4 regions of the Secundilactobacillus sp. MJ173 genome follow, and region 3 is predicted to be linked to each of the others. Evidence: riboswitches for the same ligand, from Rfam matches in the RefSeq annotation. Region 3 holds a riboswitch; each other region holds the start of a gene.
The links. Region 3 has a riboswitch for thiamine pyrophosphate ahead of allB (allantoinase AllB). Riboswitches for the same ligand answer to the same signal wherever they lie in the genome.
Positions count from the first base shown of each region.

Region 1: linked by a shared signal. The riboswitch ahead of AC6H04_RS05905 (ECF transporter S component) and the one ahead of allB (allantoinase AllB) in region 3 are both predicted to bind thiamine pyrophosphate.
Region 2: linked by a shared signal. The riboswitch ahead of thiM (hydroxyethylthiazole kinase) and the one ahead of allB (allantoinase AllB) in region 3 are both predicted to bind thiamine pyrophosphate.
Region 4: linked by a shared signal. The riboswitch ahead of cytX (putative hydroxymethylpyrimidine transporter CytX) and the one ahead of allB (allantoinase AllB) in region 3 are both predicted to bind thiamine pyrophosphate.

Region 1 covers NZ_BAAKGN010000036.1:63,770-67,169, reverse strand. The annotation lists gene AC6H04_RS05910 (MFS transporter) at 137-1,357, shown strand; TPP riboswitch at 1,415-1,505, shown strand; gene AC6H04_RS05905 (ECF transporter S component) at 1,607-2,179, shown strand; gene AC6H04_RS05900 (ABC transporter ATP-binding protein) at 2,195-3,400, shown strand, end outside.
Region 2 covers NZ_BAAKGN010000066.1:5,425-8,824, forward strand. The annotation lists gene AC6H04_RS10495 (WxLIP family cell surface protein) at 1-249, shown strand, start outside; gene AC6H04_RS10500 (aldo/keto reductase) at 357-1,205, shown strand; TPP riboswitch at 1,526-1,632, shown strand; gene thiM (hydroxyethylthiazole kinase) at 1,729-2,520, shown strand; gene thiD (bifunctional hydroxymethylpyrimidine kinase/phosphomethylpyrimidine kinase) at 2,538-3,362, shown strand; gene thiE (thiamine phosphate synthase) at 3,359-3,400, shown strand, end outside.
Region 3 covers NZ_BAAKGN010000058.1:80,548-83,947, forward strand. The annotation lists gene AC6H04_RS08750 (NCS1 family transporter) at 1-43, opposite strand, end outside; gene allB (allantoinase AllB) at 40-1,422, opposite strand; TPP riboswitch at 1,508-1,599, opposite strand; gene AC6H04_RS08760 (hypothetical protein) at 1,669-2,160, opposite strand; gene AC6H04_RS08765 (hypothetical protein) at 2,172-3,149, opposite strand; gene AC6H04_RS08770 (TetR/AcrR family transcriptional regulator) at 3,392-3,400, shown strand, end outside.
Region 4 covers NZ_BAAKGN010000038.1:43,250-46,649, forward strand. The annotation lists gene thiW (energy coupling factor transporter S component ThiW) at 188-694, opposite strand; gene cytX (putative hydroxymethylpyrimidine transporter CytX) at 737-1,921, opposite strand; TPP riboswitch at 1,998-2,095, opposite strand; gene rpsN (30S ribosomal protein S14) at 2,317-2,586, shown strand; gene AC6H04_RS06425 (putative metal homeostasis protein) at 2,606-2,728, shown strand; gene AC6H04_RS06430 (hypothetical protein) at 2,813-3,400, opposite strand, start outside.

The DNA.
Region 1 (3,400 bases), on a different contig from region 3:
TTACATCAGTCAGCTAGTTACCGTCAAGAAGTACTTGTATTCGTCAATAAACTATGTCACAATACCAGCGACGGTTAGATCCGTAACCGCAAAAATAACAAGTGCCAGTGAGCACTTATTTTGGAGGAAACTGAATATGGAAACTACTGCACACCACGCACTAAGTAAGAACCAAAAGTGGACGATCGCTTCTACCTCGGCGGGATTTGCTTTGGAGAATATGGACGTTTTATTCCTCTCCTTCGCACTTTCTTCCATCATCGCTGATTTACATATCAACGGTGCTCAGGCAGGGCTGATTTCATCAATCACTAATTTGGGCATGCTAGTGGGTGGCATTTTTTTCGGCGTTATTGCTGACCGTTTTGGACGAGTACGGACTTTTTCTCACACCGTATTCATTTTTGCTTTTGCCACTGCTGCCATGTACTTCGCAAATAGCATTACACTGATCTACCTTTGCCGTTTTATTGCCGGTGTTGGTGCTGGTGGTGAATACGGTGTCGGCATTACGCTGATTGCCGAAAACTTTAATCATCATAAGATCGGTAAAATGACGTCTATTGCCGCAATTGGTGGTCAAATTGGTGCTATTTTAGCCGCCATCTCTGCCGCCTTTATTATTCCTGCATTCGGCTGGCGGGCACTGTTCTTATTCGGCTTGATTCCGGTTGGCTTAACCTACTTCATCCGTCGTCATTTACACGATAGCGACGAATTTTTAGCCGCCAAGAAGGCTGAAAAAGATCCCAGCAAACGGGTTCGAATCAGTGCACTGTTCAAGACACCCAAGCTAGCTTATCAAACCATTGCCCTTAGCGTGATGGTGGTGGTCCAAATTGCCGGCTACTTTGGTTTAATGAACTGGCTGCCTTCCATCATGCAACAGAAATTGCACTTAAGCGTGTCTGGTTCCTCTATTTGGATGATTGCAACGATTGTCGGCATGAGTATTGGGATGATGACTTTCGGCAGCATTCTTGATTATTTCGGTCCCCGTTTGGCATTTGGTATTTTCTTGATTTGCTCCGCAGTTGCAGTCTTTAGCATCACCCTGGCAGTTAATGAGGTGACTTTACTGATCGCCGGCGCCATTCTTGGTTTCTTCTCAAACGGCATGTTCGGTGGTTATGGTGCTGTCATTTCTCGGCTTTACCCAACTGAAATCCGCTCAACTGCCAACAACGTTATCGTTAACGTTGGACGTGCAATCGGTGGCTTCTCCAGTGTAGCAATCGGTTTCTTGATGGATCATTACAGTTTAATCGTCGTCATGGGATTCCTGTCAATCCTCTACATCATTAGTCTATGCACCATGCTGACAATTCCGAATTTAAAGAAGTTAGGTCGCGCATAACTCCGCATTAGTTTGCTTGCAAATACTAACTAGTCCGTGTAGACTGAACATTGTACTAAACGTTATCTGGGGTGCCTTTTGGCTGAGATACCACCCATTGAACCTGATCTGGTTAATACCAGCGAAGGGAGCATAATGCATTTATTTTCTGATGATAAAAGCCAAAAGGAAGAGTCAAAGATAATCGTTTATCTTTGACTCTTTTTCTGTGGAAAACGTTTAGCAAAACTATATTTGGAGGCTTTTGTCATGAAATATTCAAATGCTTGGCACTTACGCGACATTATCTTGCTAACGTTAATTGCGATTTTCTTTGGGGTGATCTATTGGGTCGTCGGTCCATTGTACAACGTACTAACAGTTGCCCTCACACCAGTTGGACTTGGCCCCGGCGCCAATGACATCATCATGGGCATCTGGGTGATGGCTGGTCCATTATCCGGATACGTCTTTAAAAAAGTCGGTTCGGCTACCCTTGGTGAACTTTTAGGGTCGGTAGTTGAAATGTTCCTTGGCGGTCAATGGGGTGCTAGCACCATGATCTCCGGTGTTGTTCAAGGGGTTGCTTCAGAATTAGGCTTTACCTTCACTGGCTACAAGCGTTACGACTGGTTTAGCCTGAATCTCAGTGTGCTGACCACCACCATCGTCACTTTTGGTTGGGACATGATTCGTAACGGTTACTCCAAGTATCACATTGGCCTGCTGATTGCACTGTTCATCATCCGTCTGGTTTCAACTTGGATCTTCTCCGGTTTACTGGTTAAGGCCATCGTCAACTTGCTTGACCGGACACACTTGATGCAAACTCAAACGCGCTAGAATTGAGGTAAACTCATGGCAACGATTTCGGTAAATCAACTATCATTTTCTTATCCGACTGAGGACGGTCAAAAGCCTTTGACTTTGGCTGATATTTCAGCCACTTTTCCTGACGGCGGCTTTTCACTGCTGACGGGTCCCTCTGGTTCTGGTAAGTCCACCCTGATGAAGATTATTAGTGGCCTTTACCCGAAGTTTGGTGGCCTGATTACTGCCGGAGAAGTCCGGTTAAACGACGCCAAAATTAGTGACATACCAGAAACAAAGCGTGGCCAGCTAGTTGCAATGATGTTTCAAAACCCCAACCAGCAGTTTGCCATGGACACAGTCGAACGTGAATTAATTTTTGCGTTAGAAAATCAGTGCGTGGCACCAGAAGAAATGATGCCCCGGGTTGACCGAGCACTTGATTACGTGGAGATTAGTCCGTTACGTCATCGCCAACTTAATAGTCTCTCAGGTGGTGAAAAACAAAAAGTTGCCCTAGCTGTAATCATCGCCATGCAAGCCGACACCATCCTGTTAGATGAACCTTTTGCCAGCGTCGATCCAGTTGCCCGTCAGTTATTGTTAGCTAAGCTTTCAAGACTGCAGCACGAAGAGCACAAGACCATTATCATTTCCGATCACGACCTTGAAGACTATGATGCTTATATCGATCACCTTTTTGTGCTAAATGGTACGGGTGACTCACTCGAATTACTCGACTCCGATGCGGCGACGCAAAAAATGGCTAGTTTTAAACGGCAGGATACCTCTAATCAGCAATTACTTTTGCCAAAGGAAACTGATCAGCCGATTATTTCAGCACATGATTTAAAATTAATCGCTGGTACTTCCACTCTGGTGTCACAACCTAAAATTGACTTCTTCCAGCATCACATCACCCTGTTGACCGGTGCTAATGGTACAGGTAAATCGACTTTGCTATTAGCGCTTTCAAAACTGCATCAATACAACGGTTCCTTGTTACTTAACCAAAAGGAAATTGCTAAAATTCGACCTAATCGACTATACCAACAAGTCGCCTTGGTCTTCCAAGATGCTGATCAGCAGTTCTTAAACGTGACGGTTGCAGAAGAACTGACACTGTCTTTAAAAAATAGTCAGGCACCCGCTTATTTTAAGGATCGTATTCCTAAATTTCTAGAACAATTACAGTTAACTCAGTTGCAAGACCAAGTAGTCTACACGTTAAGCGGCGGTCAAAAGAAAAAATTG
Region 2 (3,400 bases), on a different contig from region 3:
CCAACTTTGGATGGTAAAGTACTCAAATCAGGACAATACCGGTTGAAAATGACTGTGAAAGCAGACAATGGGTCTTGGAAATTTGACCGATTATTTACGGTAACTGACAAAGATGGCAAAGCAGCTAAGATTGCCAAACCTGGCATTAACTGGAAACAGATGATCATGTGGATTATTGAAGGTCTAGCAGTTCTCATCGTGCTGGGCTACATCATTAATAAATTCCGTAAGTGGATGAAGAAAGATTAACCAGGTTGCGTAAGCCTAATCACTTGCGTCAAACTTCAAAAAAACGGTAAACTCAAAGTTGTTAAGACTTGAGTTTACCGTTTTTTAATCATAAAGGAGGACTTGGTATGGCTCTCACAGATACTTATACACTCAGCAACGGGACTAAGATTCCGGTTATTGGACTTGGCACTTGGCAGACGCCAGATGGCGATGTTGCTTACCAGTCAGTATTAGATGCCTTGAAAGCGGGCTACCGTCACATTGATACGGCTGCTGCTTATGGGAATGAAGAAAGCGTTGGTCGAGCAATCCACGATTCTGGTGTGAAACGCGAAGATTTATTCGTGACCACGAAATTATGGAATGCTGATCACGGCTATGAAAAAGCGAAGCAAGCCATTGGGACCTCTCTATCCAAATTAGGTTTGGAATACGTTGATCTTTACTTGATTCACTGGCCAAATCCAGTTGCTTTTCGTGATAACTGGGAAGAAGCTAATGCTGAGACTTGGAAAGCTATGGAAGAAGCTTATGAGGAAGGTTTAGTGAAGGCTATCGGGGTTTCAAACTTCCGGCCTAAACATTTGGATGCCTTGCTGAAGACCGCTAAGATTGCGCCAATGGTTAACCAGATTTTCTTGAATCCATCCGATCTGCAGCCAAGCGTTGTGGAATATAATAACGCACACGATATTTTATCAGAGGCATACAGTCCATTTGGAACTGGTAAGATTTTCCAGATTGATGGACTGAAAGAGATTGCTGAGAAATACAATAAGTCTGTACCACAATTAGTCCTACGCTGGCACTTACAGCACGGCTTCTTGCCACTGCCAAAGTCTGTGCACGCTGAATATATTAAGTCGAATGCTGACATCTTTGACTTTGAAATTAGTGAAGATGACATGAAGAAGATTGACGGGTTCCAGGGTGCTGCTGGGTCAGCGATGGATCCGGATGCGGTGTCGTTTTAGAATTTATGTTTGGAAGAGTTCAACCTTTTGGGGCTGGGCTCTTTTCTTTTATGTAGAGTAGTTGGGTTACAGCAAGCAGAGACTTACGTCTAAGTCACTTCCGGCATAAATCCAAGCCCAGGATTTTTGCCGAAAGCGTCTTAGTTTTCAGTCTCTAGTCGCTTGCTTCCACACCCTGATTTAGTCGGGTTACAGCAAGCAGAGAGCTGCATGTAAGTGACAGCCACCTAAAATCCAAGTTCGGGATTTTTGGCGCCCGTCCCTTACACTCCGCTCTCTAAGCGCTTGCTTCCACACCCTTTTTCTTTTACAATTAAGCCAAACAACACGAGGGGTGTCCCACTTTTTTCTGGGGCTGAGATGTGCTCGCACTATCCCTTTGAACCTGTAAGTTCAGACTTGCGAAGGAACGTGTTCAATTCGGACCAGTTTTACTGGTGAAGAGTCGAGCTAACGTTTTGATTAGCTCGACTTTTTTTAGTATCTGACTGTTGTTTGTACTAAAATTTTGGGAGGATTTTTCATGAAAATCGATTTGCTGAATCAGATTCGCGAGACCAATCCCGTTGTCCTTAACATTTCAAACTTTGTCACCGTTCAAGATGTGGCTAATGGCATTAACGCCATTGGTGCGTCACCCATTATGTCCGAAGAAATTGCTGAAACCGATGAAATGGTGGGTATCAGTAATGCCGTTGCTTTGAACCTTGGAGCTTTTTCTAAGCCGCAAGTAGACCATATTTTAGCTATGGGCAAAGCTGCTAACGCACAGCACAAACCGTTAGTTATTGATCCAGTGGCGGTTGGTGCCATTAGTTACCGTAAGAAAGTTGCCCTTGATTTGATGAGCCAGTTCCAAGTGGACGTTATTCGTGGGAACGCTGGTGAAATCGCCGCTTTGGCAGATGTTGCCTGGGACGCGAAGGGCATCGATGCTGGTTCCGGCAATCAAGACGTGGTGGAAATCGCTAAAGCTGCTGCTAAGAAACAGAATTGTGTCGTTATTCTTAGTGGTGCCACGGATGTCATTACCGATGGTGAACACGTTGCCCGAGTATTTAACGGCACGCCGCTGTTCCAGTTACACGTTGGTTCTGGCGATATGCTCAGCAGTATTGTGGGTGCCTTTTGTGCGGTCAGTGATGGTGACTACTTTGAAGCTGCTCAAACAGCTTGCTTGGTCTTTGCTTCAATCGGCCAGATCGTTGCTGATCAGCTGAAAGAGGAACGGCCAGGTACTTTCTCTGCTCGCTTAATGGACGAATTGCATTTAGCATCCGTTGCTGATATTGAAAAGATTGCCCAATTTGACTGAAAGGTGTGACATTTAAGATGGCTGAGGAAGTTAATTCATTTCCACAAACACTCACGATTGCTGGGACTGATTCCGGTGGTGGTGCTGGCGTTATGGCCGATATCAAGACCATGCAGGAACGTCACGTATTTAGTGCTGCAGTGATTGTAGCTGTAACCGCACAGAATACCATTGGTGTGCAAGATTTTGCTGCATTATCTAAGAAATTAATCGATGAACAGTTTGCGTCAGTGGCGGGTGATTTGAAAATTAAAGCCTGCAAGACGGGGATGCTGGCGGATGCAGAACACGTGGAAATCGTCGTTGAGAATCTGAAGAAATATGACTTGGGACCGCTGATCGTGGATCCCGTTATGATTGCTAAGGGCGGTGCGCCGTTACTGGCTGATGATGCGATTGACACCGTTAAGCGTGATTTATTGCCGCTAGCGACCGTTGTCACACCTAATTTACCAGAGGCGGAACGGCTAACTGATATGACTATCAAGACACCCGAAGACATGCAGGCGGCTGCTAAGCAGATCCGTGCAACTGGTGTTAAGAACGTTATGATCAAGGGTGGTCACGGCGATACCGATAAAGTGACCGATTATGTTTTGCTGGAAAATGGTAAAGAATTCTGGCTCAGCGCGCCTCGAGTTGACACCGTTCGAACTCATGGTACTGGCGATACGCTGTCTAGTGCTATGACTGCGGAGATTGCCAAGGGCAAAGACATTGAATCGGCTATTCGGGTGGCGAAGGACTTCGTTGAAGCTGCTATTCGCAATACTATCCAAGTTGGTCATGGTCATGGGCCACTGAACCATTGGGCTTACGGAGAGGAGCATTCGGGCAAATGAAATTCAAACCAGAAATGTTGAAAGCTTACTTTGTCTGC
Region 3 (3,400 bases):
CTACTGCCTGACTCGGTTGCTGAACTGCAGTTGGTGGTGTCATTTCGCACCCTCCGTCACGTGATGATTATGCAAAAATTGCCCAGTAGGCTGATCATCGAAACCCTTCCCTAGTTCAAAAATGGTTTTACCGCGCAACAGCGTTCTAGTCACTCGACAATTAATCTGACGGCCCACGTAAGCCGAAATTGGATTCTTATAATACAGGTCTTCTGGTCGTAACGTGTAGCTTTGGTTAGGATCTAAGAATGCAATATCTGCATCAGCGCCAACTCTCAGTTGCCCTTTATCTTTCAGGCCGAATAATTGAGCTGGTCCCGCAGCGGTTAGCTGGACAAACTGCTGCAAGTTTAAGCGCCCTGATTTAACCGCAACATCGTAAAAAACATCTAAGTTATTCTGCGCACCACTGATGCCACCCCAGACTTCGAAAATATTGTTGTTAGGGTTCGCCTTCATCTCCGCGGGTGCTGGTGAATGGTCCGAGGTCACCGCGTTAACGTGGCCTGCTTGAACTTCCCGCCATAAGTCAGCCTGGACCTCAGGTGTCCGTAACACGGGTGAACACTTCGCTAAGGGACCAATTTGCTTAAAATCAGTCGTATTTAGCGCCAAATAATGCACGCAGGTTTCGCAAGTCACATTCTGCCCCTCTGTTTGTGCTCGTTGAACTTCCCGAACAGCTTCACCAGTCGACAGGTGGACGAAATGTAACTTACAGCCAGTTTGCTTAGCCAGATACAAAGCCCGTCTAACTGCTTCCACTTCCACCATTGGCGGTCGTGAATCAATGTAGGCTTGAATATTCGTATGATGATGGGCAATCTTATCTTCAGCCAGCCGATCAGTCAAAACGGCATTTTCAGCATGTAATGATAGTCGTAAACCAGTCTTAGCGATTGCCTGCATCCCCCGGTACAAATCATAATCATCCACGTTATGGAAATCACCGGGCGCATCACTGCCAGTGGTTGCCATAAACGCTTTAAAGCCAGCTGCACCAGCATCCGCCATCGGTCCAATATCCGCTTGATTACCGGGTACTAAGCCACCATACAATGCAAAATCAATGTAAGATTTACCCTCAGCGATGGCACGATGACGGGTAAATTCAGCTGCGGTTGTCCGAGCCGGAAGCGCATTTAATGGCATCACCACCATACTAGTCGTTCCGCCAGCCGCAAGCGCTTGGCTGCCAGTATGGTAATCTTCCCAGTCACTGCGTCCCGGTTCGTTGATGTGCACGTGTGCATCCACCATTCCCGGTAAAACCAGTTGACCTTGAGCGTCAATCACTTCCGCGGCATCTTCAGATAGCTCACCAATGGCCGCAATTTTACCGTCTTTAATCGCTAAATCACCGTTCACCACACCCGTTGGCGTGACGATCAACCCGTTCTTGATAATCGTTGTTGCTTGCATGTTTCTTCCTCCAAGCCAACACTGTGACTGGTCGCTCAGCAAATAAAAAAGCCCACTTGAATGGTTCTCAAATGGACTGGTAGTCTGTCGACTAACATGGCGCTCCCTACGGCAGTACGAACTGCATCAGGTTATTTGGGTATCTCTCAGCTATCACTAGCACCCCAGACCACAATGTTTATTCAATTTGAATTCTTAATTCTAATTAAAGCGAGTTTACTGAAATAAGTCAAGGGTTTACACTAATTAGCTTGCCGCCAAAAAATCTTCCAGCTTAGCTTGCTTCACGCCCGCAATAGTTTGCCGTAATTTCTCCCAGCTCGATGTCTTTAGCGGATCCAGCATCGTTACCTGTGGAATATCATGAATGCTTGCCACGTAAATGTCGGAGAGAAACACATCAACATCGCTACTCAACTGATTGGTCAGCACAATGCCTGCGCCAAGATTAGCCACCAATAATTTAGCGAAATAGTCCATCGGCACAATACTTTGAACAAAATCAACGCAAATTGTGACGTTATCCCGCGCTAATTCACTAGGCACATCCGCAATCAAAATTTTAACGTAGGACTTGAGCAACTTGGCACGGCATTCGTCACAAAGCTGGAGATCAAAAACCTTAATGGCCTCATCCACCAGTTGCTTGCCTAAAATGGTGAGTGCTGGAAAATCCATGGCCATATGGGACTGATCAGACGCAATAACCTCGGTGAAATCAAAGTAGTCAAACATCATCAGCCACACTGTTAACTGGGTGATATGCTGGGCAGTTTTTGCTGCTCCTCACCCGTGAATTTGGCCTGATCGATCACCAGCGTTTCAGCTAAAACGCGTTCAAAGTGTTTGCTGCCATTATTATATTGCTGCTGCAACTGCTGGCAGAATTTAACCGGCACGGAAGCCATAATTTGCTGACTGCGTAAAAATAAGAATAGGTAACAGATTTCAGAATCAATGTCCGATTCCCCACTATGAGAAACGTTTTCGAGGTAATAATGTTTTAAAAATGACAGTCGTGTATCCCGTTCTAACGTTGCTAAATGACGAATATTTAAAAAATGCCGACCAGCCAACCGTTTAACTTGAATCTGGACAAACATCTTCAATTTCAACCGTTCACTAGGTGTCAGTGAAATACCAAAGGTCATACATAAGAAATTACAAAAACGTGAAGTCTCGCTCTCTAATTCAGGAAATGGGTCTTCAATCCCGTTAAAGAAATGATAATAAATATTAGAAATTTTGGCCCGTTCGACAAGTTCTGGGTGCAGACTGCCACCTATTGGCCGAGCTTGCGTCACCGCTTTATTATCCAGCACATTTTCAACTTGAGTCCGTAGTGCATAGTACTTTGACTGACTCATAAAATGATCAAGCAGAAACTTCTGGCGTGACTGAGTCTGCTGATTAAGATACTCAAATTCAAACACCTGAAACCGCGGTGATTGTTTCAAGTAGATAAGTTGCAACTGCTGACAGATTGAATAATCAATACCGTCACAAACGACAAGATTATCTTTGACAGTGAGTTGACAATCTTTTTGCTGAATACTCCCTAAATCTTGAATTAATTCGTCAATGAGTTGGTTGAACTTATAACGTGTTATCGATACTTGGTCGATGATCTGTTTGACCTCAACATCTCGCCGCGCATTTTCAGCCAATACCCCTAAAATTCCCAGTTTAGTGCGTTCATTCTTCCCCAAAAAAGCTAAATAATCCATAAACCTATCCCCCATTAGATAACCTAGTAACCCCCGCAGTCACTCCTACACAGTGTCTCCCAAGACCTGTGTATAAATACTTAATGCTTATCCAAGAAAACGCTCACAACATAATTGTTGTTTTTCTATTTAAAAATAATATAATGTAGATAAGATTAGTGTACAATACTCAATTAAATAGATTAGTTCATTAATAGACACATCTGATGAGATTGTTCACCAATCATCGAGGGGGAAATAGGATGATAACT
Region 4 (3,400 bases), on a different contig from region 3:
AAAACCGTATTCCGTCGAACTTTGTCGGAATACGGTTTTTTGCGTTAAATGGCCGGAATCTGAGTTGTGGCGCAGGTTTAGACTAGATTAAAGTATTGAACAAAAGCAAACTTTAAATTGTCTTTAAGTCAAGAAACCAAATGAAATTTTTACCAATATAGACTTATGGCACAACCTCATTTTAATACTACTTACTCAGCCTATTCATCTGTGGCTGAATCACCGTGGACCAAATACTCTTCAATAACACATAAGCAATCACCGCACCAACCAGTGCACTAAGGAAGAAACTTGGCACAAATAGCCAAAGTGCACCCTTCGCCCCTAATAGCAGTGCTGCAATTGGGTAAGCAACTATCGCACCTATGATACCAGTCCCAATCAATTCGCCAAACACTGCTGCAATCAGCCTTTTAGTGTATCTGAATAGCAAACCGCTTAAAAAAGCACCGAACATGCTACCAGGAAAAGCTAGAATCGTACCAGTCCCCAGCAAATTACGAATTAAGGACGTTAAAAACGCCTGTGTCATTGCCCACCAAGGTCCTAATAAGGCCCCAGATACAACGTTGATTAAGTGTTGCATTGGCGCAACTTTGGCTACACCCACTGTAAATTCAAATAAACTGCCACCGATTACACCTAATGCCACAAGAACCGAAGTTAGGGTTAAATAATAAACTCTTTTATTCATGCGTTTGCTCCTCTCTATTCTCCTGCATAGTCAGCCACTTACCTAATCCGTCATCAACGGGTACTTTTTGGTGACCACCCCTGTCAGATAAACGCCTAATACTAGCACTAGTAGCAAGAAGAAGGTCGTCCCCAAAAAGAAGTCCAACTTCTGCAACCACGAATAACCAACAACGCCGATTAGCCACCATAAAAAGTTTAATGGTAATGAAAGTCGTTGATGCATCAAGAAGACGCTGACAAATAAGATGGCAAATAGCGGTGTGAATACCGCCCCGATAGCGTATAAAAAGTTCTGGTAGTATGCCATTGAAACAAACAGTGCAATCAGTAAACCTAACACCGTAATCCCAATCGCAATCAAATTAACTGCTTTAGTCTTTACCAAATTAGCGATATTAGTAGCTGCCGAATAGGCATCCATGAAGGTCGTGGTTACCGTTGAAAAAACGATCACTAGCAGAGCAATCATCCCCATACTGGAATGCGAAAGCACGGTTGTAAAATTAGATTGGCCGGTTAAAATCACCGTGAAAAGTCCCAGTGAAAACATGGCCACACTGGCAATAAAGTAGCCGCTCACACTGGCCATACTGGTGCGAAACGGTCGATCGGTATGCTGAGTGTAATCGCCAATCAGTGGCAACCAGGAAAGTGCCATGGTCACGTTAAGTTCAACTGCACTGCCAAAACTCAATGGCGCGAGATCGGTACTATTTTGCAAGCGGCCCTCCTTCATAATGGTCCACAGCATCAGGATCATGCCAATGGCTAGTAAGACAACGATGACGTTATTCACTTTGAAAAGCCAGTCGTGATCCATTAATAGCCAAACCACGATCAACACCGCCACGATGAGTGACATCACCAATACTGATTGATAGTTGAACAACGCCTTTGATAGCCCATTCATCGCCTGTTGAGCATTGACGATCATTACCGCCGTCCACCCTAGTAACTGCAGCGCATTTAGCATTGAAAACAGCCCAACGCCCTGTTGCCCAAAAACCGTCTTAGTGGCTTGGATTGCCGTCCTATTCTGCTGAGCTGATAGATAACCAGCAGGTAGCAGAAAAACAAAACAGCCAATCACGTGCCCAACTAAGATCGCTAGCAAGCCGCTTTTCCAACCTAATGGTGCAATGAGTGTCCCGGTCACAATCTCAGCGATTGAAATCGCCGCACCCATCCAAAGCAGAAATAGCCCGCTTGGTTTCGTATTTCCCATTAAAAGCCCCTCTTCCAATAAAAAAGGTCCTTCAGCCGCAGTTAGTTCCGCGCACTGAAAGACCATCATTGTATATTGATGTTCACGTACACTTTCCTTCGCAAGTATTAACTATACAGGTTCGAAGGGACTAGATTCATCTATCTCAGCCATATGGCGCCCCTAGTGCATTTAATTTTCAGTTATTATTTTAGCACACTTCTCATTAATACGCGTGAATCGTAAAGCGTAATTATTACAGTTTAATTAAATCAAGTCTAATTAGTGGTAATTCGAATTGATTATTGGTAAATTATTACCATTGTTGTGACGGCATCAAATACTACTAACACCATTGACCTGGCAATTACTTAATGAATTTGTTGCACTAATATCACTAAGTCATTGGAGGAAACATGGCAAAAAAATCAAAGATTGCAAAGTATAACAAGCAACGTGAACTCATCGCAAAGTATGCCACTATTCGGCGTGAACTAAAGGCGCAAGGCGACTACGAAGCCTTGGCCCACCTGCCAAAGGACTCTAATCCTAATCGGCTACGTAACCGGGACGGATTAGACGGACGGCCACGCGGTTACATGCGCAAGTTCAATATGTCCCGTTTGAATTTCCGGAAATACGCTCACCTTGGTCAAATTCCTGGTGTCCGTAAGGCCTCATGGTAAAGTTATAAGGAGATCAATCATGGAAAAGACTGATATGGCTAGCGCTTACCGGCGACTTAAGAGTCCCAGTTTGAAGACCCGTAAACGGGCGATGAAAATCATCCGCGACGCTAAGCGTAATGCCGCTAATACGAAAAAGTAATTTTAAGCCTAAACAGGTTAAAAAGCGCCTTAGAATTGAAAGCTGACTTTATCAGCCAAATTCTAAGGGGCTTTTTTAATTTGATTAGCTTGGCACTACTTTAAAGTGAATCAGACTCCGGTCGTCAAATGAGCGATTGCCAGACACAGTACCCTTAGTTGACCGGTATTCATGGCTGCAAGTGGGATCATTTTGCAAAACCTCTCGTAGACTTGCCTCCGACTCAGCCAAATTACCTGCTGCTTTAGGATAGCCGTCACTCGCTAACACGATTTGGTGCTCCGCGTTTGATAGTGGGTAGACCTTTAACAGTGAATCTGGGATGGGCTGGCCGTTAAAGATCGCATAACCCCACTCGCTATCAGCTACATTAGCAAATTGAGTCGCCTTTAAAATCCACGGCAAAATAGCTGTACGACCGGGATCCGACTGCTTATCATCAGGGGATAGCCGCAGAACCAAACTGCGCATATTCGATAAAACCAAGTCACTTGGCTTGGGATTAGTTAGCAGCTGACCATCTAGATTAATTTGCGCATCACCAACCTGCCACAGTTCATTACGAAAACGAGAATAAACCACGGCAACGGCTTGCAGCCCCTGGCTATCACGATCAACTGGAAAATCAATTTGATGATAAAAAGTGACGAATGCTTGATTTACTCGCTCTAT